Regions from separate parts of the Nocardioides korecus genome, predicted to be linked through region 1. Evidence: predicted binding sites of a transcription regulator. Region 1 holds the regulator's gene; the other holds the start of a gene.
What was found. Region 1 encodes LexA, which represses DNA repair genes until DNA is damaged. Its sites were predicted from a motif close to TCGAACANNTGTTCGA; they were not measured.
Positions count from the first base shown of each region.

Region 2: ACYVDA_RS11730 (alpha-ketoglutarate-dependent dioxygenase AlkB) is a predicted target of LexA. The motif match lies at 2,375-2,390, and genes of this name have one in related genera.

Region 1 covers NZ_BAAGZO010000002.1:268,171-277,292, reverse strand. The annotation lists gene ACYVDA_RS04595 (hypothetical protein) at 1-5, shown strand, start outside; gene ACYVDA_RS04590 (DUF6318 family protein) at 153-716, shown strand; gene ACYVDA_RS04585 (hypothetical protein) at 1,043-1,603, shown strand; gene ACYVDA_RS04580 (lysoplasmalogenase) at 1,652-2,497, shown strand; gene ACYVDA_RS04575 (LysM peptidoglycan-binding domain-containing protein) at 2,626-3,141, opposite strand; gene lexA (transcriptional repressor LexA) at 3,449-4,192, shown strand; gene ACYVDA_RS04565 (M12 family metallo-peptidase) at 4,295-6,397, shown strand; gene ACYVDA_RS04560 (ATP-dependent DNA helicase) at 6,555-8,513, opposite strand; gene ACYVDA_RS04555 (endonuclease/exonuclease/phosphatase family protein) at 8,587-9,122, opposite strand, start outside.
Region 2 covers NZ_BAAGZO010000005.1:207,652-214,600, reverse strand. The annotation lists gene ACYVDA_RS11745 (aminoglycoside phosphotransferase family protein) at 145-1,083, opposite strand; gene ACYVDA_RS11740 (DUF3253 domain-containing protein) at 1,315-1,734, shown strand; gene ACYVDA_RS11735 (nucleotidyltransferase family protein) at 1,712-2,308, opposite strand; gene ACYVDA_RS11730 (alpha-ketoglutarate-dependent dioxygenase AlkB) at 2,412-3,038, shown strand; gene ACYVDA_RS11725 (winged helix-turn-helix transcriptional regulator) at 3,035-3,379, opposite strand; gene ACYVDA_RS11720 (FMN-dependent NADH-azoreductase) at 3,479-4,129, shown strand; gene ACYVDA_RS11715 (MFS transporter) at 4,431-5,963, shown strand; gene ACYVDA_RS11710 (molybdopterin oxidoreductase family protein) at 5,967-6,949, shown strand, end outside.

The DNA of each region.
Region 1 (9,122 bases):
CCTGAGCCTCCTGGTGACCTCTGGGACGCAGCACCACCATGGTGACGTCGAGGTCCGCACGGTCTGTCCACAGGGCGGCTCGTCGGTGTAGCGAGTCCTGAGCCGGGGTAGTTGACTCCCCGATGTCTCGGGATCGACTCAAGGAGTGATCGATGCGCCCGCTCACCCGCGCACTCGCCACCACCGCCCTCACCGGCTGCCTCGTGCTGTCCTCCGGGTGCGGCGGCAACCCCACCCCAGCTCCCCCACCGAAGACCTCGCCCAGCCCCACGGCCTCCGCGTCCTCCGCCCCGACGCCCCCGGCGCTCCCCGCTGCGGCCAGGGAGAAAACGAAGGCCGGCGCGGTTGCATTCGCGAAGCACTACGTGTCGCAATTGAACTACGCCGCATTGACGGGTGACGTAGGCGAGTTGCGAGCCCTTGCTCTGGGTTCGTGCGCGGGGTGCCAAGCGCTAACGTCGGGGATCGCCAAGGTTTACGTCAACGGAGGCAGTATCCGAGGGGGAGAATGGACCGTCGTTGGCTCCAAGACCTATGGATTCACCCAGGGCCACTTCTTCTTGGACCTAGCCATCCGGTCCAGTCGTCAAGTGGTCAAGGAGTCCAAGACTTCGACACCCCGCACGTTCCCAGGATCCCGGGGGCAACTTCGTGCCTTTGTTCTTGAGCGACGCGCGGGTGCATGGCGTGTTTCTGAACTGGATCCCAAGGCATGAGGCACATCGGACTCATCGCCTGCGCATTCCTGCTTGCGTTGACACTTCCAACTGTCGCCCTGGCGGACTCCGGAAACGGTGTGAGCCCTAACGACGCAAAGGACTACTTCAGCGTTTTGCTTTCACGCGCCAAGAAGGGACAGGCGATAAAGGCCCCGCGTGCAGTCGCCCCAAGCAGCGTGTCCAGAGCATCAACAACTGAGCCGGCGCGACGAAGCGCGCCGACGGTCCGGTACGCCTATCGAACGCCCTGCGGCGGCGGGATTGGCAACCCCGCCACAGGTGCGTCGGTCTGCCCCGGCAACATCTGCGGGCCGGGTCAGACCATGTACCGACTGTGGCGAATTACGACTGCGGCAGAGCAGCCGCTGGGGCTCACCTGCACCGGCGGGGCCGGACCACCGGCTCTCCCCGCAGCGCTGGCTGCTCCCCCGCCGCCCCAGGTCACGGACGCGATGGTGCTGACGGCGTTCCGGCGCATCCCGGTGCCGGGGCTGAGGTCGATCAGCCAGCCGGCGGGGAAGACGCTCATCAACTTCGACACGATCTTCCACACCCAGGCGCAGCCCCTGACGCGGAACGTCACGCTGCTGGGGCAGCAGGTGCGGCTCGCCATCCGGCCGGCCCGCTTCACCTGGGTGCACGGGGACGGGACCAGCAGCACGACGACGACCCCGGGGGCGGCGTACCCGAGCAAGGAGGTCGTGCACCGCTACCAGCACGCCCACACGACGGTGGAGCACCGCGTGGTGGTCACCTGGACGGCGCAGTGGTCGCTCAACGGCGGCCCGCTGCGGCCGGTCACCGGGACCGTCACCACCACGGGCCCCGCGACCCCGCTGCGCGTGGCCGAGGCCAGCCCGGCCCTGTCCGGCGAGGGCCACTGAGGCACTGCTCGAGCCACCTCGGGACCGAGACACCGCTAGCGTCACCCCATGCTGCTGCGCCGACGTCCTCACCTGCCTCGGACCACCGGTGACGCCGGGACAACCTCCCGTCGACTCACCGCGGGGTACGCGGTGCTCGCGGCCACCGACACCTGGCTGGCCGGACGCCCTGAGGCGTGGGCGCACCGGGCCCGGGTGATCACCAAGCCCGCTCTGATGCCCACGCTCGCGGGCTCGTTGCTCCTCGCCCCGGGCGCCGCCACCTCGCCAGTGCGGTCCTCCACCCTCGTCGCCGAGGTGGCCGGGTGGGGTGGCGACGTCGCCCTGCTGCGTGAGGGCACCGGAGCCTTCCTGACCGGGGCGGGCAGCTTCGCCGTGGGCCACGCGGCGTACCTGTCGGGGTTCTGGAGGCACCGTCGACGCGAGCCCCTGCTCGACGCACTGGGTCCGCGCGTCGTGCTGGCGACCGCGGCGACCACCACGCCGGTGATCGCCGTCCTGGCCGGGCGGCACGACCGGGTCCTCGCCCTCGCCGTCCTGGCGTACGCCGGCGCGCTGGCCACCATGACCAGCGCCGCGCTCCACCTCGACCGGGAGCTGCCGACCCGCGCTCGCGTCCTCGTCGGGGCGGGGGCCGTCCTGTTCCTGGTCTCCGACACCGTGCTGGCGTGGAGGACCTTCGCACCGCCGCCAGCGCTGCCCCCCGCACCGGGGCCGGCGGCGGAGCTCACCTCACCCGCCACCGGGGTGCCGGCACCCAGCCCACGACCCGACCCGTGGGAGCGCCTGGTGATGGGGACCTACACGACGGCTCAGCTGCTGATCCGTCTCGGAGCCGGTGCCGCCGGCACACCGAGCGTGGTCTCGACGACGGACGCACGGCTCCGCGCCTGAGTGATCGCCGTCTCGACCGGCTGGACGTGACCGTGGGGCGGAACCGGTGTGATGCGGTCCCGCCCCACGTCTTCCCCTGCGCCACCGACCCGGGTCGAGGAGGTCGGTGGCGCGAGCAGTGTGATGCCTCAGCCGAGGGGAACGGCGAGCTTCTGGCCCTCGCTGAGCGAGGACGACGGGAGCGAGTTCAGCTCCTGGATCTGGTGCACCGTCTCGCGGATGTGACCCGGGGCGGCGACGTCTGCGGCGATCCCGTAGAGCGTGTCGCCCGCGTGGACCGTCACCACGCGCACCGGGGGCGGCGTGCCGGCGTCGCGGGTCGCGACCGCGGAGAACCCGCCGAGGGTCAGCAGGACGGTGAGGGCCGCACCCAGGAACACCGCGAGCGCGGTCAGCCGACCGCGCCGGGTCAACCGCACCCGGCTGCGGGCCGGGGCCGGGGCGGCCCGTCGCGCGGTGGCCCGCCGGGGGCCGGCGGTGCGCTGCTGCGGCACGACCAGGGCGAGCCGACGGTCGCCGTAGTCGAGGTCGAAGACCGTGGCGAACTCGACGTCGGTGGCGTCCAGGACCGGGCCCGCCGAGCGGACCAGGGCCTCGAACGCGGAGTCGTCGTGGACGTGGGGGGTGATGTTCAGCGTGCTCATCGGTCAACCTCTTTCGGGGAAGTGCCCGCTCCGGGTGGAGCGGACGAGGGAAGCGACCCCTGCTTGGTGTGTGCTCCGATGTCTATCGGCGACCACCGACAAGACCTTCCGCCCGGACGGGCTGGACCTTGGATCGGTGACGTCCGAACAGACATTCGATCGAACACATGAGCGACGTTAGAGCACGTGTTCGAACGGAATCAAGCATTTCGTCGAACAAATGTTCGGACGGGCTCGGCGCTGAGCGCGACACGCCGTTCGAACATGTGTTTGAAGTGACCCGTGTGACTGGACTAGGTTCCCTTCCATGGCGACTCGCGAATCCTCGAACGGCAAGAGCACCGCGGGTCGCGTCACGGAGCTCCCGGACGCGGCCCCCGACAGCACGGGACTGACCCCACGTCAGCAGCGCATCCTCAACGTGCTGCGCGAGAGCATCGAGAAGCGCGGCTACCCGCCCAGCATCCGCGAGATCGGCGAGCTGGTCGGCCTGACCAGCTCCTCGAGCGTGGCCCACCAGCTGCGCGTGCTCGAGCAGAAGGGCTTCATCAAGCGCGACCCCAACCGGCCGCGCGCCCTCGAGGTCTTCATCCCCGAGCTGATGGCCGCCCGTCGTGCCATCAGCGAGGCCGACGAGGCCGGCTACGACCCCACCGGGTCCGGCGACGCCATGCCGACCGCCACGATGGTGCCCATGGTCGGGCGGATCGCCGCCGGTGGGCCGATCCTGGCCGAGGAGCGGGTGGAGGAGATCTTCCCGCTGCCGAAGTCCCTGGTCGGCGACGGCACCCTGTTCATGCTGGAGGTCGCCGGCGATTCCATGATCGACGCGGCGATCTGCAACGGCGACTACGTGGTCGTCCGCAAGGAACAGACCGCCGAGAACGGCGACGTCGTGGCCGCCCTGCTGGACGGCGAGGCCACGGTCAAGACCTTCCAGCGCAAGGACGGGAAGGTGTGGCTGATGCCCCACAACGACGCCTACGACCCCATCGACGGCACCTACGCCACCATCCTGGGCAAGGTCACCGCCGTCCTGCGGAGGATGTGATCCCGAGATTGTGTGACTGCTTTGTCCGTTTTGGGTGACTAGGACGGTTTTGCGGCGCATGATCACGGGGTGACCCGACGTACGACCTCTGCCCTGGCTCTCGTGACCGGCGCCCTCGTGGCGTCCGGTGCCGTTGTGACCGTCGTCCACGGCGGCGCGGAAGCGGCGCCCGGCCCCGGCGCCACCCGGGAGCAGGCCGGTGTCCAGGCTGTCGCGGCGCCGCCCGTCACGGTGCGCACCTCGTCGATCGGGAGCAGGCGCGGGACGTCGGCCCCGACCGGCGCCCCCGCGCTGCCGAAGCCGGCCGCCACCGCCGGGTCGACGTCCGTGCCGACCAAGCCGCTGCGTCACGGCTCGCCGGTCCACGTGGTCGCCACCAGCAACCTGCTTGCCCGGCCGACCCACGGACAGGCCGCGGTCGACGCCCTGGGGGGCCGGATCCACGAGGCCGCCCGTCGCAGCGGCGTCAGCGCCGGTCGCCTGCGCCAGCTGCTGACCACCGACTCCACCGCCTGGGTGGGTCGCAACGGCAGCCTGTTCTACCTCGACCCCGCCGCCCACCGCGTCGAGGCGGGCGCGGCCACGACGTCCGGCCCGAGCACGACGGCTCGACTGGCCCTGCCGGCCGACCAGACCTTCAAGCTGCACAGCAACCCGGGCTCGACGCACAAGATCTTCCTCGACATGGACGGGGCCTACGTCAGCGGCACCGGCTGGAACTACAACGGTCTCGCCGCCGGCTCCGTGGCCGGCGTCAACGGCGGCGGCAGCACCTTCACCGAGGCCCAGGACGCCTGGATCCAGGAGGTCTGGCGCCAGGTCTCGGAGGACTACGCGCCCTTCGACATCGACGTCACCACCGAGGACCCCGGTGTCGCCGGCTACACGCGCTCGAGCGACACCGACACGGCGTACGGCACCCACGTCGTGTTCACGATGAACTCCGCCACCAAGTCCAAGCTCTGCAACGGCGTCAACTGCCTCGGCCTGGCCATGGTCGGCACCTTCGACCTGGTCGACTCGGCCGGCGTCTACCAGCCCGCCTGGGTCTTCGCCGACGCCACCACCAACGCCACGATCGCCGCACAGGGCGCCGCCCACGAGGCCGGCCACACCCTGGGGCTGAGCCACGACGGCACCAAGACCGCCGGCGCGGGCAGCTACTACGCCGGGACCGCCGCCTGGGGTCCGATCATGGGCTTCGCCACCAACCGGGCGTTGAGCCAGTGGAGCAAGGGCGAGTACGCCGACGCGAACGAGACCCAGGACGACCTGGCCGTGATCGCCGCCAACGGCGCTCCCCTCAAGGCCGACGACCACGGCGACACGACCGCCACCGCCGACCAGCTCGGCGCCGCGACGTCGTACGCCGCGACCGGGATCATCTCGACGCGCACCGACGTCGACGTCTTCGCCGTGGACCGTGCCTGCACGGGCACCTTCACCGCCAGCGCCTCCGGGATCGGCGCGCAGACGGCCCTCGACCTCTCCCTGTCGCTGCGCGACTCCACCGGCGCGCAGGTCGCCTTCAACAACCCCGCCAGCGGCAACACCGGCGGGTCGTGGCCCCAGTCGACCGGCATGAACGCCGCGATCTCCACGACGCTGGGGGCGGGGCGCTACTACCTGACCGTCGACGGCGTGGGCGCCGGCGACCCGACGAAGACGGGTTACTCCGACTACGCCAGCCTCGGGCAGTACACCCTGGCCGCCTCGGGCTGCAGCGCGGCCACCGCCTCCCCCACGACGCCGGCCCCCTCGATCACCCCCACCCCGACGCCCTCGCCCACCGGCTCCCCCTCGACGGCACCGGTCACCGCACCGGAGCACCCCCCGACGGTCACCGTGAGCGCCTCCCCGACCACCCCGCCCGTCACCATCCCGGCGCTCTCGCGCCCCGGCGCCCCGCGGATCGGCTCGGCCTCCTCGGGCTCGTACGGCGGCTCGGTCACCGCGACCGCTCGCTGGACCCCGCCGCTGACCCTGGGCGGCGCCCCCATCACCCGCTACCGCGTCGCCGCGCGCAAGCTCGACTCGCGCAACCGCACCGTCGCGACGTACTACGCCTCGTCCTACTCCGCTCCCACGGCCCGCAGCCTCTCGATGCGCCTGCCCCGCGGTCGCTACCAGTTCGTGGTGATGGCGTGGAACAGCGTGGGGGCCTCCACCTGGTCGTCGGCCTCGCGGATCGTGACTGCTCGCTGAGTCGCAGACCGGGGCGGGCTGGGTGGCTCTTCGAGGGTGACCTCGGCGTCATGCCCACACATTTGTGTAGCAACTGCAGCTCGTCGACCCGCTGACGACGCCGTTGCTACACATTTGTGTGGCAACGGCGCTCGAGGACCCCCGCCCCCGTCAGGACCTAGCGGGCGTCGGAGGCGAGGCGGGCGAGGGCCTTGCGGACGACGGCGGGGTCCTCGGTGGTCCACATCGGGGGGAGGCTGGCGCGCAGGAAGCCGCCGTACCGCGCGGTGACCAGGCGGGGGTCGAGGACGGCCACGACGCCGCGGTCGGCGGTGGTGCGGATCAGGCGGCCGGCGCCCTGGGCCATCAGCAGCGCGGCGTGCGAGGCGGCGACCTGCATGAAGCCGTTGCGCCCCGCCTGGTCGGCGGCCTTCTGGCGCGCCGACATCAGGGGGTCGTCGGGCCGCGGGAACGGGATCCGGTCGATCAGCACCAGCTGGCAGGTGTCGCCGGGGACGTCGAGGCCCTGCCACAGGCTCAGCGTGCCGAAGAGGTTGGTGTGGGGGTCCCCCACGAACTGGCGCGAGAGCTCCGGCAGCTGGGCCTCGCCCTGGGCGAGCGTGGTCAGGTGGGGCAGCGCCTCGCGGACGTGCTCGGCCGCGGCCTCGGCGGCGCGACGGCTGGAGAACAGCCCGAGCGTGCGACCGTCGGCGGCGTCGACCAGCTCGGTGATCTCCTGCAGGTGAGCGGCGGTCAGCCCGTCGCGCCCCGGCTGGGGCAGGTGGCGGGCGACGTAGAGGATGCCTTGCTTGCCGTAGTCGAAGGGCGAGCCGACGTCGAGCCCGGTCCAGGTGCCCTCCTGCGCCGCGGTGGCCCGCTCCGAGGGCCACATCCCCAGTGACCCCGCGACGGCGTCGAAGTCGCCGCCGAGCTTGAGGGTCGCGGAGGTGAACACCACGGTCTTCTCGGCCAGCAGGCGGTCGCGCAGGGTGCCGGCGACCTCGAGCGGGGCCACGCAGAGCGCAAAGCCGCCCCGGTTGCGCTCGCGCTCGTTGATCCACAGCACGTCGCGGTCCGAACCGGCCGCCATCCGCTCGGCGGTCGCGAAGATCTCCTGGGCCCAGCCCTTGGCCTGGGTGGCGCCGGCATCCGCGGGCTGCGCGGCGCCGGGCTGCTCGCGCGGGAAGGCGGAGACCAGCGTGCGCGCGGCGTCGCGCACCTGGGCCAGCGCGTCGGCCAGCTCGGCCGGCACCGACTCCAGCCGTCCGCCGCCGGCGGCCTCCATCGCCGCCGCGAGGGCCTCCCCCGCGTCCCCGAGGTCCACGGCCGCGTCGCCCTCGACGTAGCGCTCGGCCCGGCGGCTCGTGCGGTCGACCTCGGTGGCGGTCAGCTCGTCGGTGGCGGCCTGGGTGACCCGGGCGACCAGCTCGTGGGCCTCGTCGATCACCGCGACGTCGTACTCCGGGATCATCGGGACGCCCTCGATCGCGTCGATCGCCAGCAGGGAGTGGTTGGTGATGATCAGGTGCGACTGCGCGGCCCGCTCCTTGGCGCGCTCGGCGAAGCACTCGGTGCCGAAGGGGCAGCGGGTCGCGCCCAGGCACTCCCGCGCGCTCACGCTGACCTGGCGCCAGACCCGGTCGGTGTGGCGCGGGGCGTGGTCGCGCTCGCCGGTGCCGCCCTCCTGGGCCTCCTCCTCCACCCACTCGCGCAGGGCCAGGACCTCGGCGCCGAGACCGCCGGTGGGCAGGTCGACCAGCGTGCCCTGGTCGTCGGGCACGCCCTCACGCACGCGGTGCAGGCAGGCGTAGTTGGACCGGCCCTTGAGCACGGCGTACGACGTCTTCTCCTCCACCGCCCCCATCAGCGCCGGGAGATCGCGCTCGACCAGCTGGTGCTGCAGGGCCAGGGTGGCGGTCGCGATCACGACGCGCTTCTCGTGGAGCAGCGCGGGGACGAGGTAGCCCAGCGACTTGCCGGTGCCGGTGCCGGCCTGCACCAGGAGGTGGCGACCCTCCTCCATCGCGGCGGCCACGGCCTCGACCATGGCGACCTGACCGGGTCGCTCCTGGCCCCCCAGGGCCCTCACGGCGGTGGACAGCACCTCGCTCGCACCACGTCCGGACCCCTCGACCACCCGAGCACCCTACGTGTCCGCAAGGACACCGGTGGCCACGACCTGCGGACCTGGGGACGGCGCGCCCGCGGGTTCAGGAGGGGCGTGACCAGACCAGCTCGGCCAGGAGGCCCACGTGGTCGGTGTGGGGCACCTCGACGGTCCAGGTGCGCACCCCGAGCAGCTCCTCGGAGACCAGCACGTGGTCGATGGCGATCACCGGGCGCAGCCAGCTCTCGCGCCAGCGCGAGGGCCAGGTCGGCTGCCAGCCCGAGCCCGCCTCCTCCCCGGCGTCGCGCACCCCGGCCCCCAGTACCCGGCGGAAGGGCTGGTGGTCGCGCGTCGCGTTGAGGTCTCCTGCGAGCACGACCGGTCCGTCAGCGGCCGCCACGGCGGCCCGCAGGCGCCCCAGGTCCGAGGCCCACCGCCGCGGCGAGACCACCGGCGCCATGGTGTGCGCCGCCAGCAGCGTGAACGGCCGCGGGCCCGCGACACGCACCTCGTAGCCCCCGTTGGCCAGCCGCAACGAGCGCAGCGTGCGCAGCCCCCACCGCGACACCACCACGGTGCCGTCCGCCCCGGTCGAGGCCCGCCCGGCGCGGTGCGGCAGCAGGGCCATGAGGCCGGCGG
Region 2 (6,949 bases), on a different contig from region 1:
GAGGGGCCACAACCCGCCGAGGGGGCTCGTGTGGTCACCGAGGAGGCTCGTCTGGTCGCCGAGGAGGCTCGTGTGGTCGGCGAGGAGGCTCGTCTGGTTGCCGAGGAGGCTCGTGTGGTCGCCGAGGGGGCTGGTCTGTCGGCCTCAGTCCAGGAGGAGCTCGGCGCTGGCCAGGAAGCGGGCGCCGATCGCGTGGCCGCCGAAGCCGCTGACGTAGAGGCCGGTCGAGACCCGCTCCAGGAACGCCCACTCCCAGATCCGCTGGCGGTCGACGCCCGAGCGCTCGGCCACTCGGTCGGCGTACTCCTCCAGGACGCGGCGGCCCCCGTCGGCCAGGCGGCCGGTCCAGTCGCGCAGCACCACCCCGAGGTCGTACGCCGGGTCGCAGCGGAACCCGTCCGGGTCGACGAGCACCAGGCCCGAGGCCGCCCCCGGTCGCGGCGCCAGCACGCGCAGGCCGTTGGAGGCGTGGGCGTCGCCGTGGACCACGACGGCGTCGGGGTCGCCCGCGGCGGCGCGGCGCTCGGCGTACGCCAGGGCCTGGCGGCGGACCCGCGGGTCGCAGGCGCCCAGCCGGTCGTCGAGCTCGCGCACCATCGCGTGCAGCGAGGTCGCCTTGTCCGGTGGTGCGTCCGGGCCGAGGGTCGCGAGCGGCAGGGTCCAGGCCTCGGCGAGGGTGTCGACCAGCAGGTCCAGCGTGCGCTCGGGGGTGGGCGGGTGGCGGTCGAGGGACGGTCCGAGGCGCTCCAGCAGGAGGGCGGCGTGCTCGGGGGCGTCGTCGTGCACCAGCACGTAGCCGCGCCCCCCGGCAGCCCGCAGCACCCTCGCCTCGTCCGCACGCTCGGGCCCCGGCATCACCAGCTTGACCACCCGCTGCTCGCCCTCGGCGGTGGTCGCGGCCACGACGTACGACGCGCTCCCGCCGGGCAGCGCGGACCCCCACGTCAGGGACCACCGCTCGGCCAGCTCGTCCATCACCGCGGGGAGCCCGTCGACCCACGCGGCGCCGACCTCCCCGAGCGAGGCGGCCTTGGCCCGGGCCAGCGGCTGCAGCCGTACGCCGACCTGTCGCTGCTCGCCCACCACCGCAGTCTGCTGCACCACACCAGCCCCCTCGGGCACCACACCAGCCCCCTCGGGCGCCGCACGAGCCCCCTCGGGCGCCACACCAGCCCCCTCGGGCGCCACACCAGCCCCCTCGGGCGCCACACCAGCCCCCTCGGGCGCCGGACGAGCCCCCTCGGGCGCCACACGAGCCCCCTCGGGCGCCAGATGAGCCCCCTCGGCGACCAGGGGGTGGGCAGACTGGGGCGCGTGGCCCACCGATCGCGCACCCGGGACGACGACGGCAGCGGCGCGGCGGGCGACCACGAGGACAAGACCTGCGCGTCGTGCGGTCGCCGGATCGAGTGGCGCAAGAAGTGGGAGCGCGACTGGGACCAGGTGCGCTACTGCTCGACGGCCTGCCGGCGCCACGGCGTGACCGCCGAGGACGAGCGGCTCGAGAGCACCATCCTGGAGCTGCTCACGACGCGGGCCGCCAGCGCCACGATCTGCCCGTCCGACGCGGCCCGCGCGGTGGGCACCGAGGACTCCTGGCGCGACCTGATGGAGCCGGCCAGGCGGGCCGCCCGCCGGCTGGTCGCCGCCGGCGAGGTCGAGATCACCCAGAAGGGCCAGGTCGTGGACCCCTCGACCGCCAAGGGCGCGATCAGGATCCGGCGGGCTCGCTGAGCGAGTCGACGTCCTCGCCGGTCGCGAGGTCCCCGCACTCCACCAGCTCGACCGCGTGCTCCTGCAGGTAGGCCCGTGCCCCCTGGTCGCCCCGCGCCGAGGCGGCCACGCCGGCGTGGTGGTCGCGCCCGAGGAGGACCGGGTGCCCCGGCTTCCCGGCGTACGCCGCCCGGCGCAGCGTGCCCGCGTCGACCGGTCGCTCCAGCAGCCGCGCCACGACCGCCTCGTCGACGTCGGGCAGGTCGACCAGGGTGACCAGGGCCGCGACCTCCGCGGTGGTGGCGAGCGCCGCCCGCAGCGAGGCACCCATGCCCTCGTCCCAGTCGTCGGCCTCGACCGTCTCCAGCGGCACCCCGAGCACGCCGACCACCGCCTGCACCCGCTCCTGCGCCTGCTCGGGCCCCGCCCCGATCACCACCGTGACCGGCAGGCCGTTGGCGGCGAGGGCGCGCACGGCCCGCTCCAACCAGTCCTCGACCAGGATCTTGGGGCGCCCCATCCGCCGCCCGGCCCCGGCCGCCAGCACCACGCCGCGGACGTCCCCGCGACCGTCGCCCTGCTCTGTCGTCGCCACGCGGTGATCCTGCCAGTGCGGCCCCGGAACCGCGGCGACACGCGACGCACTCGGACCACGTTCCTCTCGCACAGGTGTTCGAACGGCTGCTACCCTGGGTCGCATGTCCCTGGACTTCCAGGCCTCCCTGCTCGACGGACCGACGACCGGCGTCGGACCGCTGGCCGGGCGCGTGCGCCGCACCCAGCTCGACCGGGGCGCCTGGGTCGACGTGCTGCCGGGCTGGCTCGAGGGTGCCGACCAGGTCTTCGCCGACCTCGTCGAGCAGGTGCCGTGGCGGGCCGAGCGACGGACGATGTACGACGGCGTGGTCGACGTGCCGCGACTCCTGCACACCTACGGCATCGGCGAGCCGCTCCCCCACCCCGTGCTGCTCGAGGCCCGCGAGGCCCTGAGCGCGCACTACGCCCCCGAGCTCGGGGAGCCCTTCGTGACCGCGGGGTGCTGCTACTACCGCGACGGCCGCGACTCGGTGGCCTGGCACGGCGACACCATCGGTCGGGGCCGCACGAGCGACACGATGGTCGCGATCGTGTCGTTCGGCTCGCCGCGCAAGCTCCAGCTGCGCCCGGTCGGCGGGCAGCTCGCGCTGACCCACGCGCTCGGCCACGGCGACCTGATCGTGATGGGCGGCTCGTGCCAGCGCACCTGGGAGCACGCCGTGCCCAAGACCTCGCGCCCGGTCGGCCCCCGCATCAGCGTGCAGTTCCGACCGCGCCACGTGTTCTAGCCCGAGCGGCCGTCGAGGTTCTCCCGCGCCCAGCTGGTCAGGTCGTGCAGCACCGGCACCAGCGCCTCGCCGGCCGGGGCCAATCGGTAGCGCACGGCCACGGGCGGGCCCTCGTCGACCTCGCGGACGACCAGGCCGGCGGCGGTCAGCTCGGCGAGGCGGTCGGCCAGCACCGAGTCGCTGATCCCGGTCGCACGGCGTACCTCCACGAAGCCGGCGGCGCCGTCCATCAGCGCGCCCAGGAGCACGCCGTTCCAGCGCTTGCCCAGCAGGGCGAAGGCGTGGGTGAGCGCGGCGTCGCACTGCGGCGCGACGTGCTGCTCGACCGCGTCCTCCGTCACGCAGGCAGCCTAGAGGACCACCGGGTCGGGAACAGATCCGCGAGGACGGTAGTTGCTTCTGTTTTGAAAGCCACATCGTCCTTCGAAGGAGCAGCCCCCATGACCCTCTTCCGCCTCGACGCGAGCATCATGCCCGCCACGTCGTCCAGCCGCGAGATCGCCGACATCGTCGAGCAGCAGTGGTCCGCCGCGCACCCCGACGACGAGGTCATCCGTCGTCACGTCGGCTCCCAGCCGCTGCCCGCGCAGGCGTGGGCCGACGCGGTCTCCGGCGGCTTCACCCCCGAGGACCAGCGCACGGAGGACCAGCAGCGCGCCCTCGCCCTCGCGGCCGAGCTCGTCGAGGAGCTCGCGTCGGCCGACGCCGTCCTGCTCGCCGTCCCGCTCTACAACTTCGGGGTCTCCCAGCACGTCAAGGCCTGGATCGACCTGGTCATCGCCGGCTCCGGCCCGGGCGCGGCCCTGCTCGCGGGCAAGCCCGTCGTGCTGGCCACCGTCCGCGGGGGCTCGTACGCCGCCGGCACGCCGCGCGAGGGCTGGGACCACTCCACCGACTACCTGCGCCGCATCCTGGCCGACGTGTGGGGCGCCGACCTGACCGTGGTCGAGCGCGAGTTCACCCTGGTCGGGGTCAACCCGGCGCTCGACGAGTTCACCGACCTCGCGCGGGAGATCCACGAGAAGTCGCTCTCGGCGGCCCGCGAGGCCGGCGACGCCCTCGGAGCGGGCACGGCGCGCAAGGTCGCCTGACCCCGTCGACCGGGGGATCCGGGCACGGCGTACGCCGCTCACCGGGGGATCCGTGGTCCCCGGATCCCCCGGTCGGCGTTCCTGGGCGTGTACGGATGCCCCGGTCGGCGTTCCTGGGCGTGCGCGGATGCCCCTGTCGGCGAGCGAGGGCGTGTGCGGATGCCCCAGTCGGCGCGCGTGAGGTCGTGAGGGGCGTGAGGTCGTGAGGACAAGTTGACGTGGCGGTCGCGCTGGGAGTGACCACCGCGAAACCTAGGCACCGGAGGGTCAGGGCACCCGACCCCCTCCGAGGAGCTCCTCCATGGCCACGACGCACACGCAGCCCGACCTCACCGCGGCGCCGCAGCCCACCACCGCCACCTCCCATGCCCCACCGGTCCCCCCGCACGAGCGCCGCACCGGGCGCTGGATCGACGACTGGCGCCCCGAGGACCCCGACTTCTGGGAGGGCGGGGGCCGGCAGGTCGCCCGTCGCAACCTGCTCTGGTCGATCTTCGCCGAGCACCTCGGCTTCTCGGTCTGGCTGATCTGGAGCGTGAGCTCGGCGTTCCTGGTCGCCCAGGGCTTCGCCTTCACCCCCCAGCAGCTGTTCTTCCTGATCGCGCTGCCGAACCTGGTCGGCTCGCTCCTGCGCCTGCCCTACACGTTCGCCGTGCCGGTGTTCGGCGGCCGCAACTGGACGATGGTCAGCGCGGGCCTGCTCCTGGTCCCGACCGTCGGCTTCGCCGTCGCGGTGAGCAACCCCGCGACGCCGTACTGGGCGTTCTGGCTGATCGCGGCCACCGCCGGCTTCGGCGGCGGCAACTTCGCCAGCTCGATGGCCAACATCAACTTCTTCTACCCGGCCGCCAAGAAGGGGGCCGCGCTGGGCCTCAACGCCGCCGGCGGCAACCTGGGCGTCTCGCTGATCCAGCTGTTCCTGCCGGTCGTGGTCGGCGGCGCCGGGATCTTCGGGCTGGTCCGGGCCAGCAGCGGCGGCCTCCACCTCGAGCGCGCCGGGTGGCTGTACGCCGGCCTGGCCATCGCCGCGACCGCCGCGGCGTACTTCTTCATGGACAACCTGGGCACCGCACGGTCCAGGCCCCGCGAGCAGCTGCGGGTCGTGCGCGAGAAGCACACCTGGGTGATGGCCTTCCTCTACATCGGCACGTTCGGGTCCTTCATCGGCTACTCCGCCGCCATGCCGCTGCTGATCAAGCTGAACTTCTGGGTGCCCGAGCCCGCACCGCTCGGCACCGGCATCTACTTCGCCTACTACGCCTTCCTCGGCGCCGGGGTCGGGTCGGCCACGCGACCGCTGGGCGGCTGGCTGGCCGACCGGTTCGGCGGCGCCAAGGTCACCCTGGCCGCCTTCACCGGGATGATCGTGTTCACCCTCGGCGTGCTGGCCACGCTGGTGCAGCTGAGGCCCAACCCGACCGCCGACCCCGCGATCGCCTCGGCCAACCAGCACCTGTTCCCGGTGTTCCTCGGGTTCTTCCTGCTGGTCTTCGCCGCCACGGGCATCGGCAACGGCTCGGCCTACAAGATGATCCCGGCGATCTGGCGGGCCCGGGTCGAGACCACCACCGAGGCCGGCACCCCCGAGCGCAGCCACGCGCTCCTGACCTCGACCCGGCAGGCCTCCGCGGCCCTGGGCGTGATCGGGGCCGTGGGCGCCCTGGGCGGCTTCCTGATCCCGATCGCCTTCAGCTCCCCGTGGGTGGACAGCCCGCTCACCGCCACCAAGGGCGCGTTCGTGCTCTTCACGGCCTACTACGTCGTCTGCGCCCTGGTCGTCTGGGCGGTCTACCTGCGTCGCGGCCGCTCGACCCTCGGCCGCGTCGAGGTCTGAGACGTGCCCACCCCCACCCGGACGCCCACCCGGACGCACTGCCCCTACTGCTCCCTGCAGTGCGGCATGACGCTGGCGCCCGTCGGTCGCGCCCTGGAGGTGCGGGCCTGGCCCGAGTTCCCCGTGAACGAGGGCGGCCTGTGCCGCAAGGGCTGGACCGCCACGGGCCTGCGCGGCAGCCGCGAGCGGCTGACGACGCCGCTGGTGCGCGACCGGGCGACCGGCGAGCTCCGGGCGGCCGGGTGGGACGAGGCGCTCGACCTGGTCGCCGCGCGCCTGCGGGCGCTGCAGGCGGAGTCCGGGCCCGACACCGTCGGCGTGTTCGGCGGGGGCGGGCTGACCAACGAGAAGGCCTACTCGCTCGGCAAGTTCGCACGGGTGGCGCTGGGCACCAGCCAGGTCGACTACAACGGCCGCTGGTGCATGAGCTCGGCCGCGTCGGCCGGCAACCAGGCCTTCGGGATCGACCGCGGGCTGCCCTTCCCGATCGCCGACCTCGAGCACACCGACGTGCTCGTGCTGGTCGGCTCCAACCTGGTCGAGACCATGCCCCCGGCCGCGCGGCACCTCGACCGGCTGCGCGAGCGGGGCGGCACCGTCGTGGTGGTCGACCCGCGTCGCACACCGACCGCCGACCGCGCCGACGTGCTGCTCCAGCCCGTGCCGGGCACCGACCTGGCCCTGGCCCTGGGGGTCCTGCACCTGCTCGACGCGCGCGGCGCGGTCGACACGGCGTACGTCGAGGAGCGCACCAGCGGCTGGGACGACGTCCGCCAGGTCGCGGCCGGCTGGTGGCCCGAGCGCGTCGAGCGGGTGACCGGGGTGCCGGCCACCGAGCTGCGCGCCCTGGCTGACCTGGTGGCCGGGTCGCCGCGGGTGACCGTGCTGACCGCCCGCGGCGCCGAGCAGCACAGCCAGGGCACCGCGACCGTGCTGGGCTGGATCGACGTGGCGCTGGCGCTGGGCCTGCCCGGACGGCCGTACGC